Linked DNA regions of Alkaliphilus metalliredigens QYMF. The protein of the gene in region 1 interacts with the protein of each later gene in a pairwise test. Links are inferred from orthologs where the notes say so. Each region holds a gene or a part of one and is shown in the gene's direction. Other genes may lie near its edges.

Region 1 (3,126 bases):
ATGGGAAGAAGCTTTAGAAGAATATATTTTAAAGAGATAAGAAGCTGTCTTATCTCTTTTATTTTGGGCATAAATCCATGTGAATGAGGATTAAAATCACAAAAAAATTAAATTCATTGGTGAATGTTGACAAAAATACTGGGGTATAATATAATTATTATGAATTCCAACTGATTCACTTGGGATTGAAAGGGAGGAAGGATATGAAACTTTCAACTAAAGGAAGATATGGTCTTAAAGCAATGTTTGATCTGGCCATTCATCAAGGTGAGGGACCAATACCTCTTAAACATATTGCAGAAAGACAAAAGATTTCAGATCATTATTTAGAGCAGTTAATTGCAAGTTTAAGAAAGGCTGGTCTAGTGAAAAGTGTAAGAGGAGCCCAGGGAGGATATATGTTAGCAAATTCTCCTGATAAGGTTGTGGTGGGAGAAATTATTCGGGTACTGGAAGGTCCATTGGGTCCTTCGGAATGTGTACTAGAAGAAGATCCAACGGCATGTGCTCGGGCTGACTATTGTGTGACCAGAGTGATTTGGGAAAAAATTAGAGTCAGTATTAGTGATGTGATTGATAACATTACTCTGCAAGATATGGTGGATGATTATCATAAATTAAACAATAAAGACAATTACATGTTTTATATTTAATAGTTGAACATATGACAAATACAATTAAGGAGAGGATTACATGAAAGAAAATGTTTACTTAGATTATTCAGGGACGTCACCTATGAAAAAGGAAATATTAGATGAAATGCTACCTTATTTCACTTTAGACTACGGAAATCCTTCAAGTATTCATGCTTTTGGTCGCACATCAAAAAAAGCTGTAGACACAGCCAGAGATCGACTAGCTAAAACGTTGAATGCAGGTGCAAATGAGATATTTTTTACTGGTGGGGGAACTGAGGCGGATAATTGGGCAATCAAGGGTGTCGCCTATGCTTTGCAAAATAAAGGGAAACATATTATTACTTCTAAAATAGAACATCATGCGGTTTTACACGCTTGTGAGTACTTGGAAAAGCAAGGCTTTCAAGTAACTTATCTAGATGTAGATCAGTATGGTTTGATTAACTTAGAACAATTGAAACAATCAATTACAAGTGACACAATTTTAATTACAATTATGTATGCAAACAATGAAATTGGAACTGTACAATCAATTAAAGAAATTGGTCAGATTGCTAAAGAGCGAGGTGTACTTTTTCATACCGATGGGGTACAGGCATATGGAAATATACCCATTGATGTACAGGACTTAGGAATTGACTTAATGTCTATTTCAGCTCATAAATTATATGGACCCAAAGGGGTAGGTGCTCTCTATATTCGTAAAGGCACCAAAATAGATCCCCTCATACATGGTGGAGCCCAAGAGAAAAAGAGAAGAGCAGGGACTGAAAATGTACCTGGAATTGTTGGTTTTGGAAAAGCAGCACTATTAGCTTATGAAGGATTAGAGGAACATCAGTTGACTATGATTAGATTAAGAGATAAAATGATCAATGGAATAATGGAAACAATCCCATATGTAAGGTTAAATGGACATCCGAGTCAAAGATTACCGGGAAATGTAAATGTATCGATTGAATTTATTGAAGGTGAATCATTACTACTAAGCTTAGACCTGGTAGGGATTGCAGCTTCCAGTGGTTCAGCATGCACTTCTGGGTCCTTAGATCCATCTCATGTACTGATGAATATCGGACTTACCCATGAACTTGCCCATGGATCCCTAAGACTATCATTAGGGGACTTTAACACAGAAGAAGAGATTGATTATGTTTTAGAAAAATTACCACCAATTGTGACTCGATTAAGAGCGATGTCTCCGTTATATGAAAAGATAAAGGGAGGAATTGAAAATGTATAGTGAAAAGGTAATGGACCACTTTACGAATCCTAGAAATGTAGGAGAAATTGAAAATGCTGATGGTGTAGGACAGGTTGGAAATCCTAAGTGTGGCGATATTATGAAAATGTATTTAAAAATAGATAATGATATGATAACCGATGTGAAATTCAAAACATTCGGATGCGGCTCTGCCATTGCTACTTCTAGTATGGCAACTGAAATGATACAAGGGAAAACAGTAAAGGAAGTACTACAGCTTACAAATAAGGCAGTTGCTGAGGCATTAGATGGATTGCCACCTGTGAAGATGCATTGTTCTGTATTGGCTGAGCAAGCCGTTAAAGCAGCTATTTATGATTATGCTCAAAAAAACAATCTGCATTATGAAGATTTAGATGATTTCAATCCTAATGACGATCATGACCATCATGACGACATTGAGGAGGAATAAAAAGAAAATAATGATAAAATTAATTAATAATGACCAATAATGCAGGGATTCCCTGCATTATTTTTTTGACTTCGATTCAAAATAGTAATAGAACGGTGAAAAGAGGGATTGCCATGGTTAAAGGAAGCGAATTGATAGATCAGGCATTGATGAAATCAAATGGCCATTTAACTGGATATAGAGTGAAAAGGAATCTATATTTGAATCGGAAATTAGAATTAGGGGCATTTCAGCTATATAATATTGAAAATAAAAAAGAGGAAGATAAATATATTTTTTACAAAAGAATCAAAAACATAACCCAAAAAGGATTGGAAATATATTCTGAAAATGATATCATACATCATTTTCAAATGCCTACTCTAGAAAGTGCTTTAAAAAAGGTGATTCATGTAATTGGGTTTGAGATATATAACGAAAGCAAGGATTTAATGGGAGTTGTTAAAGATACGGTTATTAATAAAAAGACAGGAAAAATAATGGCTTTATTGGTGAGTGAAGGCTATTTTGATGATCTAATCAATGGATATGCCATTCTGCCTTTAAATGAAAAGATCAAACTGGAAAAACACAACATCATATTTAATAGTGAGGATATTCGTTCAATCAGCCACAATAGCGGTGGATTGAAAAAATTACTTGGTATAGAACCACCTAATTAACAAAAAATAATAATGCAACTGGAAAGGAGTGAATATAATGAATAGAAACATGATGACAGGTCTTGTTACAGGAAGTCTAATTGGAGCAACAATAGGCATGTATGCTGTCACTCAGATGAATAATGGCGATAGAAGGAGACTTATGCGTCA
Region 2 (3,321 bases), 1.1 Mb from region 1 along the record:
GCAATGTCTTCAAGTTTAGCGCTACTATCAGATGAATATTGAGAATGAATATGGTAATCAACAAGTTTCATAATCTGCCTCCTCGTACTTTACTTTAAATACATTGTACTATTCCTATGTTAATACCCCATTAAAGGACTGTTAAGTTTAGAATAATTATACTCTCATCGCCATTTTTTAACAGAAACTTTACCTAATATTTAAAGATATGATTTAATTGAAAAAATCAGTGTGATTGAGGGATAGGGGACGGGGGGACGCAAACCGCCCTAAATTGCATTATTATTCTATTAAGGGACAATATCCTCTTCTTAATTATTTCCCATACTACAAACATCGTTTTACTATTGTATAAAATCACTCTATTGTCTTATGAAAACATATCGTAAATTTCAATTTCTAAGTTTGTTAAAAATTTAATATAATTGAAATTGAGATTGAAATTATAATTGAATGGGGGTTATGTAGATGAACAATGACAAAATAAAAGTAATTGCATCCGGAGGAGTCATTGGCCTATTGGCAGCAATACTAGTGAAGTTTGGAAATCCTGTCAATATGGGCATATGCGTTGCATGCTTTTTTAGAGATATTGCAGGAGGTTTAGGATTACATAGGGCTGCAGTTGTACAGTATCTAAGACCAGAGGTTCCTGGATTTATTCTAGGATCCTTTGCTATGGCAAAAGCAAAAGGTGAATTTAAGCCTAGGGGGGGATCTTCACCATTGCTACGTTTTATACTTGGCTTTTTCTTAATGATAGGAGCTCTTGTATTTTTAGGTTGTCCACTAAGGATGATTTTGCGTCTTGCTAATGGTGATTTAAATGCGATTTTAGGCCTTCTAGGTTATGTTGCTGGAATTTGGATTGGTATCCAGTTTTTAAAGGGTGGCTTTACTTTAGGCAAAAGTATAAAGCAGCCTGCAGTTTCTGGTTACACCATGCCAGTATTTGTAGTGATACTTTTAATATTTTTGGTAACAGCTCCATCCTTTATCTATTTCAGTGAAGCTGGACCTGGATCCATGGTTGCACCTATATCAATAGCTTTAGCGGCTGGACTTATAGTAGGTGCCATGTTGCAGAGAACAAGACTTTGTACAGCTGGAGGCATCAGAGATATTCTATTAATCAAAGATTTTCATTATTTCTGGGGACTTATTGGTATATTTGTATTTGCATTATTAGGTAATCTTCTTTTTAACTTTGAAACCTTTAAAATAGGCTTTGAAGGTCAGCCCATAGCTCATAATGCCCACCTGTGGAACTTTCTTGGTATGGCTTTAGCTGGTGTTTGCGCTGTTTTCTTAGGGGGTTGCCCCTTACGCCAAAGTATTTTAGCAGGAGAAGGAGATATAGATGCTACCGTCACTATCTTTGGTTTAATGGCAGGGGCTGCATTTGCTCATAATTTTGGTCTAGCGGCAAGTCCTGCAGGAGTAGGACTAAATGGAAAAGTGGCTGTTATTGTAGGATTTATCGTAGTTATTGCTATTGGATACGGTGTTATTAAAAGTTTAGAGAAACATGAAACGACTACTGCTATCAAAAAGGGAGTTGGGGCTAATGTATAAAATTGTAGATGCTAGAGGTAGATCCTGTCCAGAGCCTGTTGTTATGACAAAACAAGCCGTTGAAAATTATTCTGGTGAAACTATTCAAGTATTAGTTGATGCTATAGTTGCTGTAGAAAATATAAAAAGATTTGCATCCAACCAAGGATTTAAAGTAAATGTGTTAGAAAATGATGAGGACTATGAAATATTAATAGAAAAATAGGTGATTAAAATGGGAACTTTTTATTGTGTATTGACCTTTCATACTACGCATCACGCTTTAAATGCTGAGGTCATTTTGAAGAAAAAAAGTATACCAGTTAAGCTAATGCCTGTCCCTCGACAGGTTAGCTCTAGTTGTGGTATAGCAGCAGAAATTCCTTGCTCTATGAAAGAAGAATTATTGGGTATTTGTCATAGATATGGTGTTGAAATTGACGACTTTCATAGTATTGAAAAAGAGAATAAATGTGGTCTTTTAGATAAAATGCTTGGGATCATTAAGTAGGTCATTATTGGTAGGGACAGAGGGATAGGACACTTGTCCCAAATCACACATAAGAGTGTAATTGATCGAAGTTAAAATGGACAGTAAATCTATCCCTCTTTAATTGTATGTTATTTACATAGATGTCTATTTTTATATAATGAAATCATAGGCGTTAACCTAAGCAATATTTTGGAAATTACTTTCGAGAAAAAAGTATTCCTGCAGTATTTCCAACGTTGTTTTTCGCTGACGCTTATCATGTAAACTTTTTCTACTCATTTTCTTAAAAAGCCTTTCAAGAAAATAAATATTTGGTATTGTTAATTGAAGCTTTAGGGCTATATCATTAGTGCGAATGTCAGTGAATTATTTTACCAGTTACAATCCTGTAATAAAACTAACTAAGTCACTATTAACAAATAATTTTATGGCATTTCATTCTCATTTATAATTTATAAATTTATATTCTGCTGTGTAGGCACCTTTGGCGAGTACTTTTAAGGGTTTGCCTTGATCGAATCTAATACTGGTGGTGAATACCACTCGTTTAGTCTCTCCGCTTTCGGTGACTGCGAATGTCAACGACTACAACGAGACAATAAATTAATATCTTCTTTTTCATAACTTTTCTTCCTTTCTATAAAGCATTTGTGACAATGCTTTTGTAATACCGAATGCTAAACACGGCAAACATCAAATAGATGACAATATACGCTGCCATACTAATGATGATTGGAGTGAGCGTGCTTGCGGCGATAAGAACAAAACCTAAGTTAAGAGCAAAAGCAGCGTGAATTAACCCAATTCCCAGAGGAATAAAAAAAACAAAGAGCTGTTTACGGATGATGCCTTTCATAATATCGTTTACTTGGAACCCCAGTTGTCGCAGTGTCCGATAATGGTTTTTTTCTTGTTCAGCCTCTGTCATTTGTTTAAAGTATAAAATACTTCCCGTTGAAAGAAGAAACACAAAGCCTAAAATGCCTGCGATGAAAATAAGAAGCCCGTAGGTTTGCCGGGATTCCTCGTATGCGGAATAAAAGTCAGTGATATACTGGTCACTATCCACATTCGTTAGAAAGATGTCAGAGGCGATATCTGATTTTTCAGTGTCTAATAAGTGAAACACTTCAAAGGTTAAAAATTCCTTGTACTCATCCTCCTGAATGCTATCTCTCACTCTCTGGAAGGTTTCTTCAGAAACAAGTAATTGTTCTCCATAGAATCTGTAATTCATCACGTTTTCAAGCCTAAACTTGGACACTGTTAACCGA

The links.
Region 2: the proteins of nifS (region 1) and AMET_RS17425 interact in binary tests that used the Escherichia coli proteins (3 or more experiments, as listed by UniProt). The link is inferred for Alkaliphilus metalliredigens QYMF from one-to-one orthologs.

The regions. Positions count from the first base shown.
Region 1 is NC_009633.1:2,502,229-2,505,354, forward strand. The notes cover bases 1-2,787. They hold nifS (cysteine desulfurase NifS), read left to right. Parts: upstream 1-693; coding sequence 694-1,881; downstream 1,882-2,787. Other genes in these bases: AMET_RS12110 (SDR family oxidoreductase), read left to right, coding at 1-40; AMET_RS12115 (RrF2 family transcriptional regulator), read left to right, coding at 204-653; nifU (Fe-S cluster assembly scaffold protein NifU), read left to right, coding at 1,874-2,314; AMET_RS12130 (PRC-barrel domain-containing protein), read left to right, coding at 2,344-2,787. Also shown: more of AMET_RS12130, read left to right, coding at 2,788-2,976; AMET_RS25375 (hypothetical protein), read left to right, coding at 3,014-3,126. UniProt on the Escherichia coli protein: Master enzyme that delivers sulfur to a number of partners involved in Fe-S cluster assembly, tRNA modification or cofactor biosynthesis. Catalyzes the removal of elemental sulfur from cysteine to produce alanine.
Region 2 is NC_009633.1:3,639,907-3,643,227, forward strand. Bases 192-3,173 are described here. They hold AMET_RS17425 (sulfurtransferase TusA family protein), read left to right. Parts: upstream 192-1,567; coding sequence 1,568-1,780; downstream 1,781-3,173. Other genes in these bases: yedE (YedE family putative selenium transporter), read left to right, coding at 469-1,575; AMET_RS17430 (DUF3343 domain-containing protein), read left to right, coding at 1,790-2,065; AMET_RS17435 (ABC transporter permease), read right to left, coding at 2,685-3,173. Also shown: AMET_RS17415 (histidinol-phosphatase HisJ family protein), read right to left, coding at 1-71; more of AMET_RS17435, read right to left, coding at 3,174-3,321. UniProt on the Escherichia coli protein: Sulfur carrier protein involved in sulfur trafficking in the cell. Part of a sulfur-relay system required for 2-thiolation during synthesis of 2-thiouridine of the modified wobble base 5-methylaminomethyl-2-thiouridine (mnm(5)s(2)U) in tRNA.